DNA from 3 places in the Enterobacter sp. genome. Region 1 is predicted to be linked to each of the others. Evidence: predicted binding sites of a transcription regulator. Region 1 holds the regulator's gene; each other region holds the start of a gene.
What was found. Region 1 encodes Fur, which represses iron uptake genes when iron is present. Its sites were predicted from a motif close to ATAATAATGAGAACNACTATCAA; they were not measured.
Positions count from the first base shown of each region.

Region 2: the regulator Fur is predicted to act here: its motif matches at 1,730-1,752, upstream of zupT (zinc transporter ZupT).
Region 3: the regulator Fur is predicted to act here: its motif matches at 3,069-3,091, upstream of sufA (Fe-S cluster assembly scaffold SufA).

Region 1 is NZ_CDRQYH010000078.1:1,842-7,135, forward strand. It holds gene ybfE (LexA regulated protein) at 1-220, shown strand, start outside; gene fldA (flavodoxin FldA) at 376-906, shown strand; gene fur (ferric iron uptake transcriptional regulator) at 1,197-1,643, shown strand; gene chiQ (ChiQ/YbfN family lipoprotein) at 1,736-2,062, opposite strand; gene chiP (chitoporin ChiP) at 2,110-3,507, opposite strand; gene glnS (glutamine--tRNA ligase) at 3,954-5,294, opposite strand, start outside.
Region 2 is NZ_CDRQYH010000011.1:27,112-32,405, reverse strand. It holds FMN riboswitch at 1-151, shown strand; gene ribB (3,4-dihydroxy-2-butanone-4-phosphate synthase) at 258-911, shown strand; gene zupT (zinc transporter ZupT) at 944-1,717, opposite strand; gene ygiD (4,5-DOPA-extradiol-dioxygenase) at 1,914-2,702, shown strand; gene ACWYRJ_RS05595 (glutathionylspermidine synthase family protein) at 2,795-3,955, opposite strand; gene ACWYRJ_RS05590 (DUF1190 family protein) at 3,958-4,626, opposite strand; gene tolC (outer membrane channel protein TolC) at 4,817-5,294, opposite strand, start outside.
Region 3 is NZ_CDRQYH010000037.1:28,141-33,434, forward strand. It holds gene ACWYRJ_RS12770 (hypothetical protein) at 1-99, opposite strand, end outside; gene ycgZ (regulatory protein YcgZ) at 104-343, opposite strand; gene ACWYRJ_RS12780 (diguanylate phosphodiesterase) at 681-1,901, shown strand; gene ACWYRJ_RS12785 (MerR family transcriptional regulator) at 2,090-2,818, shown strand; gene sufA (Fe-S cluster assembly scaffold SufA) at 3,131-3,499, shown strand; gene sufB (Fe-S cluster assembly protein SufB) at 3,508-4,998, shown strand; gene sufC (Fe-S cluster assembly ATPase SufC) at 5,008-5,294, shown strand, end outside.

The DNA of each region.
Region 1 (5,294 bases):
GAAGACGAATCCGCTTTCGCGCGATGAACAGCTGCGTATCAATAAACGCAATCAGCTTAAACGCGATAAAAATCGCGGGCTTAAGCGTGTCGAACTGAAGCTTAACGCCGACGCCGTCGATGCGCTGAACGAGCTGGCTGACGCGCGAAATATCAGCCGAAGCGAGCTCATTGAAGAGATGTTAATCGCCCAGCTTGAGGCGTTACGCAGCCAGGCATAAGTCTGAAAATCCCCTTTATTACCCTTTTCATGTAGCACAGAGTGCAGTCCTGCGCGATAGCTGTTTCCGCAGGGTTGCCAGTTCTGCTATTATTGCCCTTATCCGTGGCCGAATTGCGCCACCATACTATTAAGTTTCAAGAGGTTATTTTACTCATGGCAATCATCGGCATTTTCTTTGGCAGTGATACCGGCAATACCGAAAATATCGCAAAAAACATTCAAAAACAGCTCGGTAAAGACGTTGCTGATGTGCATGACATTGCCAAGAGCAGCAAAGAAGATCTGGAAGGCTATGACATTCTGCTGCTGGGTATCCCAACCTGGTACTACGGTGAAGCCCAATGCGACTGGGATGATTTCTTCCCGACGCTGGAAGAAGTGGACTTCAACGGTAAGCTGGTTGCCCTGTTTGGCTGCGGTGACCAGGAAGACTACGCTGAGTATTTCTGTGACGCGCTGGGTACCATCCGCGACATCATTGAGCCGAATGGCGCGGTTATCGTAGGCCACTGGCCGACCGCTGGTTACCACTTCGAAGCGTCTAAAGGCCTGGCCGATGACGATCATTTCGTGGGTCTGGCCATCGACGAAGACCGTCAGCCAGAACTGACCGCCGAGCGCGTTGAGAAGTGGGTGAAGCAGATCCGTGAAGAACTGCACCTTGATGATATTCTGAACGCCTGATTTTATCGCGGCGCAACTGCGGTTGCGCCCATGCCCCAGGTCAAACCGATTAAATTAATCGCTACAATCTTTTAACTTTTTCGCCCAGACCTGTACAATGTCTCCCTGATAAAATGTGGTTTTCCATAGAGCAAGTTTGTTGGTGATACCCCATTTTTATAAGCATATTTTGCCTGAGACTTGCAGTTTTCATTTAGCCATGGCAGTTCTATAATGAGACGCATTATCCCAGGTGCATTTTCTGTCACTTCCTACAGAAGTGAATCGTTTAGCAACAGGACAGATTCCGCATGACTGACAACAATACCGCATTAAAGAAGGCTGGCCTGAAAGTTACGCTTCCTCGGTTAAAAATCCTCGAAGTGCTTCAGGGTCCAGACAATCACCATGTCAGTGCGGAAGACCTTTATAAACGTCTTATCGACATGGGTGAAGAGATTGGGCTGGCTACCGTCTATCGCGTGCTGAACCAGTTTGATGACGCGGGCATTGTCACCCGTCATAATTTCGAAGGCGGTAAATCTGTTTTCGAACTGACCCAGCAGCAGCACCACGATCATCTGATCTGCCTCGACTGCGGCAAGGTCATTGAATTCAGCGATGATTCCATCGAAGCGCGCCAGCGTGAAATCGCCGCGCGTCACGGTATCCGCCTGACCAACCACAGCCTGTATCTTTACGGTCACTGTGCTGAAGGCGACTGCCGCGAAGATGACCACGCGCACGACGCAAAATAATCAAGTGTTCATACTCTGAGCCAGCCGAAAGGTTGGCTTTTTTTTGCCAGAAAAAAGCCCGGTAAGCGCAGCGCCACCGGGCGTAAAGCAACTTATTTATTATTGTTGCGTATCTCGTTCCAGATCTTATCGCAACGCTTGGTCACTTCCTGATCGTTACCGGTTTTACGCGCCTGGATACAGGCCTGGTAATCCATCACGCGGACATTCTCCCGCGTCGCAAACTGCTCATGCGCTTTCTCTTTCTTCAGCACGTTCAAAACGCTCTGACAGGCTTCAATTTTCTCCGGCGATCCTTCTGCTGTATTAATACAGGCGCTATAGGCCTCCTTCAGCCGGGAATCTTCTTTCGGTGCCTCACTCTGAGCACACGCCACCAGCCCTGATGCCAGCAACGCGACGATTACGATTTTTTTCATCATATGCAGTCTCCGGTCCGGCGGGATCTAACCCGCCGGAAGATTCATCAGAAGATAGTGAACGGTGCGATAACCATGAATTTCACGTCACGTTCATCCTGGAAGATGTTGCCGTAACCGCCCGCGTAGCTCGGGATATCGGAGTGGTTGTCATACTGAGTGAAGTGCAGTTTGAACATTGTGCCTTTCGCGCGGCCATCCTGCAGGGTATAGATAGCATCGAGGCTGTAGGAAGACTCTTTCAGGCGATAGTTGGGATCGTAGTATGCGTCCGGAGTTGCCATATCGGCTGGTTTTGCATCCCAGGCGTAAGCGTAAGAAGCGCCCACCGCCCAGCCAGGCAGGTTCCAGTTTTTCAGGTCGTACATTGCGCCGAAGAAGACCGCTTTCTCGCCGTCGGCGTTGAAGTCTGAGCGGTTATCCCACCAGATATCAAGACGACCGTTGGATGAGGCATAGGTCGGGGTCATACGCTGCAGGAAGTAGCCCTGCTGCCCTTCCGCCTTCACCCATGTTCCTTCCAGACGTAAATCAACCTGACCGACCTTATAGCCGAAGGTTAGCGCCTGCAGCCACGCGGTGCCATCATAAATGTCATTGACGCCACCGTTGCTGACTTTGTCGCGCGTACCGTAGAACTGATAGCTGGTACTCAGCGGGCTACCCGCGACATCAAACTTATAGCTGGCCTTGGCAAAGTACTGATCGATATACCCTTGCGCCTGGCCAAATGCTGCTTCGAGAACCAGATCGTTTTTGAAGTCGTATTTCGCCCCCAGCGAGTGGAGATAATCGACTTTGGTTTTCTTATCGTTCTGGTAGAACTTGTCCATCTCGATGTGCCAGGGTGCTTTGTACTCGTTGGTCCACATATAGGAGAAGCTCAACGCACCCGCATCACCGTAGTCAAAGTTCGCCCCGGCTTCCGCACCCTGATAGGTACCCGGCATAAAACTCCAGTGCGGTGCTAACAGGGTCTGGCCAGTTGGCTGAATATAACCACCGCGCGCCCATACCGGACCGTATTTAAATTTTGCAGCGGCTTTGTAAAGGCTGATGCCGCTCTTATCCCCGGACCAGTCTTCTTTATACGCTTTATTGCTGGAGGAGAAGGCAATTTCGTTCGGGTGGGCGCTGTCGCCGTTTTCCGCCATTTCAATCGCGGTAAACGCAGCAATATCCAGACCGAACATATCCGCGGCATAGCCTGACTGGAAGTCCAGGTTGGCGTTCCAGGTGGAATGAGAAAGGTTGGTTTTGTATTTGTCTTCGGTGACGTCTTTACGGTCACGTTCACGCTGCCAGTAATAGATACCGCCCGTGAGGGTAGAATCGTCGATGAAGCCCGCCGCTTTCGCCTCTGGTGTCACCACCAGGCCCGACATTGCTGTCACACCGGCAATAGCCAGCGCCAGCGCACTACGTTTGCCACTGAACGTACGCATAGATTATTCCTCTTTGACGAATTAAAACGCCTGAAACGGCGTAAATAAAAAAGACCAAATGGTCAGGGGTAGTTTTAAATACCCTCGAATTAAATACCGTCGTTAGGTTATTTTTCGCGACGCGAATTATCAATGCTTTTTAGCGGACAAAAGTCAGGATTATGACGAAGTGCACATAATTAGTAGTGCTTTGTAACATTTGCAGGGAGGCGAGGAATGGCGGGGAATTTTCAAGTATTTCAGTGGCTAGACGAGAAACATCTTCCCTTTCTTATAACCTTTTTGTTTTTCCTAATGACACAAAATTTTTTTTGAAAAATAAGTAGCACCTCATTGACCTGATATTTTTATCACACCTTTTTAGGCCCTGGCTTAATACCCTGATCGTTAAATAAAAAAACGCCGCATAGTGCGGCGTTTGTCTCTCATTGACCAGACCAGCAATATTATTCGCCGATCTTCGTCCAGGTATCACGCAGACCTACGGTACGGTTAAATACCGGTTTTTCTGCCGTGCTGTGACGGCTGTCCAGGCAGAAGTAACCTTCACGTTCGAACTGGAACGCTTTGCCTGCTTCAGCGTTTTTCAGAGAAGGCTCCGCATAACCCTGCTTGATCACCAGAGATTCCGGGTTGATGGTCGCCAGGAAGTCTTCCGCAGCACCAGGGTTAGGCACGCTGAACAGACGATCGTACAGACGAATTTCTACCGGCAGCGCGTGGGATGCGCTCACCCAGTGGATAACGCCTTTCACCTTGCGGCCATCCGCAGGATCTTTGCTCAGCGTTTCAGCATCATAAGAACAGAAGATGGTGGTGATATTCCCTTCTGCATCTTTCTCTACGCGCTCGGCTTTGATGACGTAGGCATTACGCAGACGCACTTCTTTACCCAGCACCAGACGCTTGTACTGTTTGTTGGCTTCTTCGCGGAAGTCAGCGCGGTCAATCCAGATCTCGCCGCTGAACGGCACGTCACGGCTTCCCATTTCCGGTTTGTTCGGATGGTTAGGCATGGCGACCAGCTCGCTTTCACCCTGCGGATAATTTTCGATAACCAGTTTCACCGGATCGATAACCGCCATCGCGCGCGGAGCGTTTTCGTTGAGATCTTCGCGAATGCATGATTCAAGGGACGCCATCTCGATGGTGTTGTCCTGCTTGGTCACGCCGATACGTTTGCAGAACTCACGAATAGAGGCGGCAGTGTAACCACGGCGACGCAGACCAGAAATGGTAGGCATACGTGGATCATCCCAGCCCTCAACGTGCTTGTCGGTCACCAGCAGGTTCAGCTTACGCTTGGACATCACGGTGTATTCCAGGTTCAGGCGAGAGAACTCGTACTGGCGCGGATGCACAGGAATGGTGATGTTATCCAGAACCCAGTCGTACAGACGACGGTTGTCCTGGAACTCCAGCGTACACAGGGAGTGCGTAATGCCTTCCAGCGCATCGCTGATGCAGTGGGTAAAGTCGTACATCGGGTAGATGCACCACTTGTTGCCGGTCTGGTGGTGTTCCGCAAACTTAATGCGGTACAGCACCGGATCGCGCATCACGATGAACGGAGACGCCATGTCGATTTTGGCACGCAGGCACGCTTTGCCTTCTTCGAAGCCACCGGCACGCATTTTTTCAAACAGCGCCAGGTTCTCTTCCACGCTGCGGTCGCGGAACGGGCTGTTTTTGCCCGGTGCGGTCAGCGTACCGCGATACTCACGGATCTCGTCAGCAGACAGCTCGTCGACATACGCCAGACCCTTGTTGATAAGCTCTACCGCATA
Region 2 (5,294 bases), on a different contig from region 1:
GCTTATTCTCAGGGCGGGGCGAAATTCCCCACCGGCGGTAAATCAGCGTGACGCTGAAAGCCCGCGAGCGCTTTGGGTGAATACTCAAAGGTCAGCAGATCCGGTGTAATTCCGGGGCCGACGGTTAGAGTCCGGATGGGAGAGAGTAACGATCAAGTCGGGCATGGGCCCGCTCACGTTATCTTTTTGCCGCTTATACGGCGCTCCTAAGACTGCCCTGATTCTGGTAACCATAATGTTAATGAGGTTTTTTTACCATGAATCAGACGCTACTTTCCTCTTTTGGCACTTCAACTCAACGTGTTGAACATGCACTGGATGCACTGCGCGAAGGCCGCGGTGTGATGGTGCTTGACAATGAAAACCGTGAAAACGAAGGCGATATGATTTTCGCCGCCGAAAACATGACCGTTGAACAGATGGCGCTGACCATCCGTCACGGCAGCGGCATCGTATGCCTGTGTATTACTGAAGATCGTCGTAAGCAGCTCGAGCTGCCGATGATGGTCGAAAACAACACCAGCGCCTTTGGTACCGGTTTTACCGTGACCATTGAAGCGGCGCATGGCGTGACCACCGGTGTGTCTGCGGCTGACCGTCTGACTACCGTACGTACCGCCATTGCTGATGATGCGAAGCCATCCGATCTGCATCGTCCAGGCCACGTCTTCCCGCTGCGCGCGCAGGCGGGCGGCGTGTTGACCCGCGGCGGTCACACCGAAGCGACGATCGACCTGGTGACGCTGGCGGGCTTCAAACCTGCCGGTGTGCTGTGTGAACTGACCAACGATGACGGCACCATGGCGCGCGCGCCGGAGTGCATCACCTTTGCCCGTCTGCACAATATGCCGGTGGTAACGATTGAAGATCTGGTCGAGTATCGCCAGGCGCACGAGCGCAAAGCCAGCTGATAATAAAAACGCCGGGATGTCCCGGCGTTTTTTTACCCGATTCCTGCGGTCTGCAGCAGAACCAGACTTAATCCCATCACCGACATTCCGCACAGCACGCCATAGCTGGGGTTGTTGTTAGGATCGATCTCCTTCGCCAGCGGCATCAGCTCATCCACCGAAAGCGCAACCATGATCCCGGCAACCGCTGCCATAATCGCTGCCATCACTACCGGAGAGACCAGGCTACCAAGGATCAGCCAGGCCAGCACGCCGCCAAGGATTTCGGCCATCCCGGAAATACCGGCCCAGAACACCGCGGTGCGTTTCGATCCCGTTGCGGCATACACGGGTCCGGCAACGGCCAGTCCTTCAGGAATATTGTGTAAGGCGACCGCCAACGCGATGCCAAAGCCCATCTCAAGATTGCTGCTGGCCGTCACGTAGGTGGCGACGCCTTCCGGGAAGTTATGCAGGCTGATGCCAAGCGTTAACAGCACGGCGGTACGCTTGATATTGCGCGGCATGGGCGTCACGTTTTTTTGCATTAAATCCTGCGGATGGGCGTGCGGCAGCATTCGATCGAGGGCAAAGTATCCCAGCAGGCCAAAGACAAACATGCCGTAGCCCAGCAGCGGAGACATGCCTTCCGTGCCCAGCGCGGCAGGGAGCATTTCCATCAGGGAGATGAGCAACATGATCCCGGCAGCAAAGCCCAGTGAGAAGGCCAGCACGCGGTTAGAGGGCTTTTGGCCGAGCACGCCGAGAAGCGCACCGATGAAGGTCGCGGCGCCCGCCAGTATGGTCAGGATCAGAGGGACTGACATGCATTGCTCCTTATGATAATGATTCTCATTAATATAAATGATTCATTTCTGGCAAAGCGAGGGGGAAAACCCGGCTTTACACATTCCTTACATTCAAATTTCCTGATGATGATCTTCACGCTTATCTGCGTTCATCTTTGCCGGATTGCGCGTAATGTAGCACCATTAAATTGACACCTTCCGTAAGGATATCACCATGACTTCTTCACGTATGCCAGCCCTGTTTTTAGGCCACGGTAGCCCTATGAACGTTCTGGAAGACAACGTCTATACCCGCGCCTGGCGTCATCTGGGCGAGACGCTACCGCGTCCGAAAGCGATCGTGGTGGTATCTGCGCACTGGTTTACCCGTGGGACGGGCGTGACCGCCATGGAAGCGCCAAAAACCATTCATGATTTTGGCGGCTTCCCGCAGGCGCTTTACGACACGCATTATCCGGCCCCCGGCTCGCCCGAGCTGGCACAAAGGCTGGTGGATTTGCTGGCGCCTGTCCCTGTGACGCTGGATAAAGAGGCCTGGGGCTTTGACCACGGCTCCTGGGGCGTGCTTATTAAAATGTATCCTGATGCGGATATTCCGATGGTGCAGTTGAGCATCGACAGCACCAAACCGGCCGCCTGGCATCTGGAGATGGGCCGCAAGCTGGCGACCCTGCGTGATGAAGGCATCATGCTGGTGGCGAGCGGCAACGTGGTGCATAACCTGCGTACCGCACGCTGGCACGGTGAGAATACGCCCTACCCGTGGGCGACCGCCTTTAACGACTATGTTAAAGCGAACCTGACCTGGCAGGGGCCGGCTGAGGCGCATCCGCTGGTGAACTATCTGGATCATGAGGGCGGTTCGCTTTCTAACCCGACCCCGGAGCACTTCCTGCCGCTGCTGTACGTACTTGGCGCGTGGGATGGTCAGGAGCCGGTTACGATCCCGGTCGACGGTATTGAGATGGGCAGTTTGAGTATGCTATCGGTGCAGGTGGGATAATAAAAGCAAAACGGCAACGTCAGGTTGCCGTTTTTAGTCTTTCCACCCTCTCCCTGTGGAGAGGGCTGGGGTGAGGGCATCAGGCCGCAGTCTTACTCCACGAAAATGTGCGGATAGAACCGCGACAGATCCTGCGTGATCAGTGCGCGATCTTCGCGAATGCCAATTCCGGCAGGCTGATCGTTGATGAGCCAGCTGCCAATCAGCGTATAGCTGTCGCCAAATTTTGGAAGTTGATAGAACTCCTGGACGATCATCCCTTCTTCGCCGTACGGCCCTTCAACCGCTTCCAGCGTCTTGCCGTTTTCGATAATCGACACGTTCGCGCCTTCGCGGGAGAAGATCGGCTTAACGACGTACTTCTCCATTTGCGGGTAATCATCTTCTGCAAAGTACGCCGGCAGCAGGTTCGGATGGTTCGGGAACATCTCCCAGAGCATCGGCAGCAGGGCTTTGTTGGAGATAATGCTCTTCCATGCCGGCTCAAGCCAGCGCACGCCAGCATCTTCCAGCTTGGTGGAGAACATCTCGCGCAGCATGTATTCCCACGGGTAGAGCTTGAACAGGTTGCTGATCACCTGGTCCTGCATGTCCGTGAACTGACCTTTTTCACCGAGGCCAATATCCTCAATATAGAGGAACTCGGTCGCCACCTCCGCTTCAGCGGCGCAATCCTGCAGATACTGAACCGTGCCACGGTCTTCTTCCGTGTCGCGGCAGCAGGCGAGATGCAGCAGGTTGAAGCCAAACTGCTCGCGCAGCTCGGCGAAGCGCTCGATCAGCTTTTCCTGCAGGCTGTTGAACTGGTCGCTGCCCTCCGGCAGGTTTCCGGCATTGGCCTGGTCTTCCAGCCAAATCCACTGAAAGAACGCCGCTTCGTACAGGGACGTTGGGGTATCGGCGTTGTTTTCCAGCAGCTTCGGTTCACCTTTGCCGTCCCACGCCAGATCCAGGCGAGAGTAAAGCGAAGGCTGATTCGTTTTCCACGACTGGCGGACAAAGCTCCAGGTGTGCTTTGGAATGCGGAACTTTGCCATCAGCTCGTCGCTGTCGATGACTTTTTCAACCACCTTCAGGCACATCTGATGCAGCTCGGCCGTTACCTCTTCCAGCTTCTCAACCTGGGCCAGCGTGAGCTTGTAATAGGCGTCTTCACACCAGTACGGCTCGCCGTACATGGTGTGGAAGTTAAAACCGTACTCGGTGGCTTTTTCGCGCCAGTCCGGGCGCTCGGTGATACTGACTCGTTCCATGATCAGCCGCCCATAGAGCGAGTAGATGAGGTGCCTGTCGCGCTGCGCTGCATGCTGGTCTGCTTCGCCACAGACTCACCGAACCCGCCACGGGTGATGGTGCTGGTGGTCGCAGGCTTCGGCGCCATCGCCGTTTTCGGTACGGTCACGGTGCGGCCAGGGGTCGCTGCGCCGTAGCCTTTGCCGCTGGCATCGGTATATTGACCGTAAGCCGGGCTGGCCGGGTTTTTCGAGCTAAACAGCGGCTGCTGCTGGTAGCCTGCACCACCGCCCATAAGGCGGCCCATCATGTAGCCTGCCATCAGTGGCATCCAGAAGCTGCCGCTGGACTGCGCCTGCGCCTGATTTTCAGGTGCGGTGCTTGCCTGAGCCGGTGCCTGCTGGCACTGACCTTCACCAAACTCCGCCACGCAGTCTTCGCGTGAGGCATATTTCGGCGCGGTACGTTCCGCTTCTTTCAGCGCGCTGGTGTAAGCCGTTTTACATTCGGCGGCTTTGCCGGTTGCGGCAGAGCAGTCGTCCGCGTTTTGATACAGCGAAACCGTTTCGTCATTTTTCTCACAGCCTGCCAGCATAAAGACAGCCGTGACCGCCAGCGCAACAGGGGTGAGGTGACGTGCGTTCCAGCTCTTGCGGAACGACGCGTGATTGATCGTTTTTGTCCGTTTCATCTTTGTCTTCCAGGACCCAGTGGTAATAACGCTCAGGATAGAGTATGAGTGGTTGAAAATGAAGCGAAGAGGGGCGGAATCAGGGGGATCTTTACGTTGGCTTACGTTCGGATGTGATTCAGATGCGCCCTCTCCCTGTGGAAGAGGGCTGGAGTGAAGGCATCAGGCCGCAGTGGGCCTGATGACACTCTTAGTTACGGAACGGATTATTGCTCTTGCTGGCAGGCGCTGTGGTGCGCGCGGCAGCAGGCTGTGCAGCAGGGGTAGTGCCGTTAGCGTTGAAGTTATCAACCGCGGCAACCTGCTCCGGGTTCTCCGGTGCAACGCTGTCCGGAGAAGTGGAGACCGGTTTGCCCAACGCGCTGTTCAGCATCTGCAGGTCTTGCTCGTTCAGCGTACCCAGAGCCTGTTTGATGTTCAGCTGGTTAATCAGGTACTGGTAACGCGCGCTGGAGAGCTGCTGTTTCGCGTTGTACAGCGTGGTGGTCGCATCGAGCACGTCCACAATAGTACGTGTACCGACCGAGTAACCTGCTTCCATCGCGTCCAGGGAGCTCTGTGCAGAAACAACGGCCTGTTTATAGGCGTTGATGCTGCTGATTGAGGCGTTCACGTTGTTGAAGGAGGAACGTACGGTCTGCACCACGTTGCGGTGGGCGCTTTCCAGC
Region 3 (5,294 bases), on a different contig from region 1:
CAAGCCTTCGGTTGTCACTGGCCCCCGCTCTTTCAGAAGAGAAAGAACGGCTTCACCGATAAGCGTGTCAATCAGTCGGTCTGCGTCACTGCTATTCATAACCTTACCGTTCGAAGAGCAGACCAAGCAGCATGTGGTAATGCTCTTCCTCTTCTGGCCCATCGGCTCTTTCGAGACGGCTGAGCAGTTTGGTACAGAGCGATTTGCGATTGAGGTTTCGCCCGTCGCTGAGGATTTCGACAACTACCTGGCCCAGCGTCTCTTGTTGAGTAGGTAGGGCGGCCTTTTCGAAGTACTGTGCGATCGCTGCTGCGGAATCTGTGGCGTAACCTTTCTGCTGCATGTTTCGCTCCTGTAAAATTTTGTAATCACTAACGTTACAATTAAGGTATACACAATTCCTAAATCTGTACATATAAAATGTACAAATTTTTAATATTTTTATGATATATTTTATAAAATCCTTTATTTTCAGTTAGTTGGTCGGCTGACATGAACCGGTAATGTTACAGGATATATTGTACAAAAAGGTCTGGCACTGGTAAGTTGTACAGCGCAGAAAAATATTTCATTAACTGCCGTAAATGATTGAGATGTAAATTATTTGTCAGGCAATGAATGTGCTATAAATGATACTTATCCACCTTTTTTGTGGCCAAAACCCTAACCCCAGGAATCGCATGCTCACAACCATCATTTACCGCAGCCATATCTGCGAGGACGTTCCAGTGAAAGCGCTGGAAGCCATGGTCGCTGCAGCAAATAGTAAAAACCGGCAATCCAACGTCACGGGGATCCTGCTGTTTAACGGCACTCATTTTTTTCAGCTGCTTGAAGGGCCAGTGGAACACGTCTCTGCTATCTATGAGCAGATCTGCAACGATCCGCGCCACCATAACGTGGTCGAGTTAATGCGCGATCACGGGCCTGTCCGGCGTTTTGGCAACGTGGGTATGGAGCTTTTTGATTTGCGCCACTTCGACAGGGACGAAGTGCTGCAGCAGGTGCTCAATAAGGGTACGACACGCTATCAGCTAGCCTATAACGATCGCCCTCTGCAGTTTTTCCGCACCTTTGTCGAGGCCACGGAAAAAGCGAACTATTTTGAACTGCCGCCTGCGGATTCATGGGAATTCGTTCGCGAAGAAACACACTTGTCCGGGCAGCCTGAGGTAGTCGCGAAAGGGGCGGATTGCAGCTTCGCGTTCCAGCCGATAGTCGATCCGTTTATGCAGCAGGTTGTCTCCTGGGAGGCGCTTTTGCGCACCCCGTCCGGCGACTCGCCAGGGGCTTATTTCGCCAGCCTTCCGAATGAGGAAGTGTACGCGTCTGATTTGCAAAGCAAGCAGGTGGCGCTCTCCATGGCCAGCGCGCTGGGGTTACAGGACCAGACGTTATCCCTGAACCTGCTGCCTATGACGCTGGTTAACATTCCCAACGCCGTGGACTTTCTGCTCACCGCGATTGAAGCAAATGGGTTTGTACCCGAGCAAATCGTGGTTGAGTTCACCGAGAGCGAAGCCATTTCCCGTTTTGATGACTTCACGGATTCGGTCAGGCAGTTAAAAAGCGCGGGTATCAGCGTGACGATCGATCACTTTGGCGCCGGTTTTGCCGGGCTGCAGCTGCTGGCCCACTTCCAGCCTGACAGAATTAAGATTAATCGCGATCTGGTGGCGAACGTGCATAAAAGTGGCCCCCGACAGGCCATTATTCAGGCGATTATCAAATGCTGTTCCTCGCTTGAGATCCAGTTCTGCGCGGTAGGAGTAGAGAAGGCTGAAGAGTGGATGTGGCTGGAATCCGCGGGTATTTCCCAGTTCCAGGGACATCTTTTTGCCAGCCCGCGACACGGCGGTATTCCGGCTATAGCGTGGCCGGAGAAAAAATTCGAGTTCTGATAAAGCTGTACACAATCGGACAGAGTTAGCTGTACGAACGGCAAATTTTATACAACAATGTATTAACAGGTGAACGGAGGAGCAGCCCGTTCACCCGTTCAAAATGCGGTCTTAGTTATACAAATGGTGTGTACAATCTGATAAGGTTGGTGCAGTTAGGTATGGAAGTTCTGAGCGTGAGGGAGTTAATGGCCTATTACAGTATCGGCGAAGTGGCCGAACGATGCGGTATCAACCCCGTTACGCTGCGTGCCTGGCAGCGCCGTTATGGATTGTTGAAGCCGCAGCGCAGCGAAGGGGGCCATCGTCAGTTTGACGATGAAGATATCCTGCGTATTGAAGAGATCAAACGCCTGATGAAAAGCGGCGTCTCGGTCGGAAAAGTTAAAGCCTTGCTGGAAAACAAAGAAGTATTGACTCAGGGCAACTGGGTCTCGTTCCAGGAAGAGATGATGACCGTTCTGCGCTATGCCAGCCCGGCAAAGCTGCGCGCCAAAATCGGCGAATTCCGCCGCGATCACGCGATAGATGCGTTGATTGACAATATTCTCTCTCCCGTCCGGCAGCGCATGAATCAGGATCAAAACACCGTGCGTCACATGGCGAGCCTGTTTGACGGCGTCCTGATCGAATTCGCGACAGCAAGCCTGGCGGAATCCCGCAAAAAAGCCGGTAAAGACGCGCTTCTTATTGGCTGGGAATGCGATGACCGCACCCACCTGTGGCTGGAAGCCGCGCGCTTATCGCAGAAGGGCTGGCACATAGACGTCCTGGCGGAACCTATTGATTCGCCGCGCCCTGAACTCTTCCCGGGACAAAAAATATTCGTCTGGACGGGAAAATCCCCAACGCCTCGCCAGCAGGAACAGCTCGACCACTGGCGTGAACAGGGGTTTGCTGTCTCATTTCATCACTGATTGTCTGAGGCCTTAAGGGCCTTTTTTGTTTTTGTCATTTTCTGAGCAAAAGCTATCTCAAAAATAGGCATTTCCGATGCATATTTTACTTTTCTCCTCTGCGTTATAAACGTTGCGACGAAATGCATTATTAATCAATGCATTGAACAAATACATCCATCCTGACTGCATCCTCTCACAGGGTCTATGCTTAATAAAAGTAGGCAAAAAGGGCGGTTTAGCCGAATGCCCCTGCTGACAGAGGGTTGAAGTGATAATCGTTATCACTAACATGGTGTTATGCCCTGATGGCTTATCAGATGAGGTGGACCTATGGAACTGCATTCAGAAACCTTTAATCCTGCCGATTTCGCCTGGCGCGGTTTAACGCTCACGCCGGCGGCGGCGGCACATATTCACGAGCTGGTGGCGAAAAAGCCCGAGATCCTCGGCGTGCGTTTAGGTGTCAAACAGACAGGTTGCGCAGGTTTCGGCTACGTGCTCGATACCGTCACCGAACCCGAAAAAGATGACCTGGTGTTCGAGACTGACGGTGCGAAATTGTACGTTGCGCTGCAGGCTATGCCGTTTATTGACGGCACCGAGGTGGACTACGTCCGCGAAGGCTTAAACCAGTTATTCAAATTTCATAACCCGAAAGCCCAGAACGAATGCGGCTGCGGCGAAAGCTTTGGGGTATAGGCGGTACTATGTCTCGTAATACTGAAGCAACGAGTGAAGTAAATACCTGGAGCGGTGGGCACCTCAACTATAAAGAGGGGTTCTTCACCCAGCTGCAGACCGATGAGCTGGCAAAAGGCATTAACGAAGATGTCGTGCGGGCGATCTCGGCGAAACGTAACGAGCCCGAGTGGATGCTGGAGTTTCGTCTGAGCGCATTCCGCGCCTGGCTGGAGATGGAAGAGCCGCACTGGCTGAAAGCGCATTATGACAAGCTGAACTATCAAGACTATAGCTACTACTCCGCGCCCTCATGCGGCAGCTGCGATGACACCTGCGCCTCACAGCCCGGCGCGGTACAGCAAACCGGCGCGGAAAACAGCTTCCTCAGCAAAGAGGTGGAAGAAGCTTTTAACCAGCTGGGCGTGCCCGTGCGTGAGGGTAAAGAGGTGGCGGTGGATGCCATTTTCGACTCCGTCTCGGTGGCGACCACCTACCGCGAGAAGCTGGCAGAGCAGGGGATCATTTTCTGCTCCTTCGGCGAAGCGATTCACGATCATCCGGAACTGGTGAAAAAGTACATTGGGACCGTGGTGCCCTCTAACGACAACTTCTTTGCGGCGCTCAACGCGGCGGTTACCTCGGACGGCACCTTTATTTACGTGCCGAAAGGCGTGCGCTGTCCGATGGAGCTTTCCACCTATTTCCGCATCAATGCCGAAAAAACCGGTCAGTTCGAACGCACGATCCTGGTCGCGGATGAAGGCAGCTACGTCAGCTACATCGAAGGATGCTCTGCCCCGGTCCGCGACAGCTATCAGCTGCACGCGGCGGTGGTGGAGGTCATTATTCATAAAGACGCCGAGGTGAAATACTCGACGGTGCAAAACTGGTTCCCGGGCGACGGCAATACCGGCGGCATCCTGAACTTCGTAACCAAGCGTGCGCTGTGCGAAGGCGAAAACAGCAAGATGTCGTGGACCCAGTCCGAAACCGGCTCGGCCATCACCTGGAAATACCCGAGCTGTATCCTGCGCGGCGATAACTCCATAGGCGAGTTTTACTCGGTGGCGCTCACCAGCGGCCATCAGCAGGCGGATACCGGCACCAAGATGATTCACATTGGTAAAAACACCAGGTCAACCATCATCTCGAAAGGGATCTCTGCCGGGCACAGCCAGAACAGCTATCGCGGGCTGGTGAAAATCATGCCGACGGCCACCAATGCACGAAACTTTACCCAGTGTGACTCGATGCTGATTGGCGCAGACTGCGGGGCGCATACCTTCCCGTACGTTGAGTGCCGCAACAATACGGCCCAGCTTGAGCACGAGGCGACGACGTCACGGATTGGGGAAGATCAGCTCTTCTATTGCCTGCAGCGCGGGATCAGCGAAGAAGACGCCATCTCGATGATCGTTAACGGCTTCTGTAAGGACGTGTTCTCTGAACTGCCGCTGGAATTTGCCGTTGAAGCCCAGAAACTCCTCGCCATTAGTCTTGAACACAGCGTCGGTTAAGGAAAGCACATGTTAAGCATTAAAGATTTACAGGTCAGCGTAGAAGACAAAGCCATCCTGCGTGGCCTCAATTTTGACGTCAAACCGGGCGAAGTCCACGCCATCATGGGGCCGAACGGTTCGGGGAAAAGTACGCTTTCTGCGACGCTGGCCGGACGCGAAGATTATGAAGTGACCCACGGCTCGGTCGAGTTTAACGGCAAAAATCTGCTGGAGATGTCGCCGGAAGATCGTGCGGGAGAGGGCATTTTTATGGCCTTCCAGTACCCCGTCGAAATTCCGGGCGTCAGTAATCA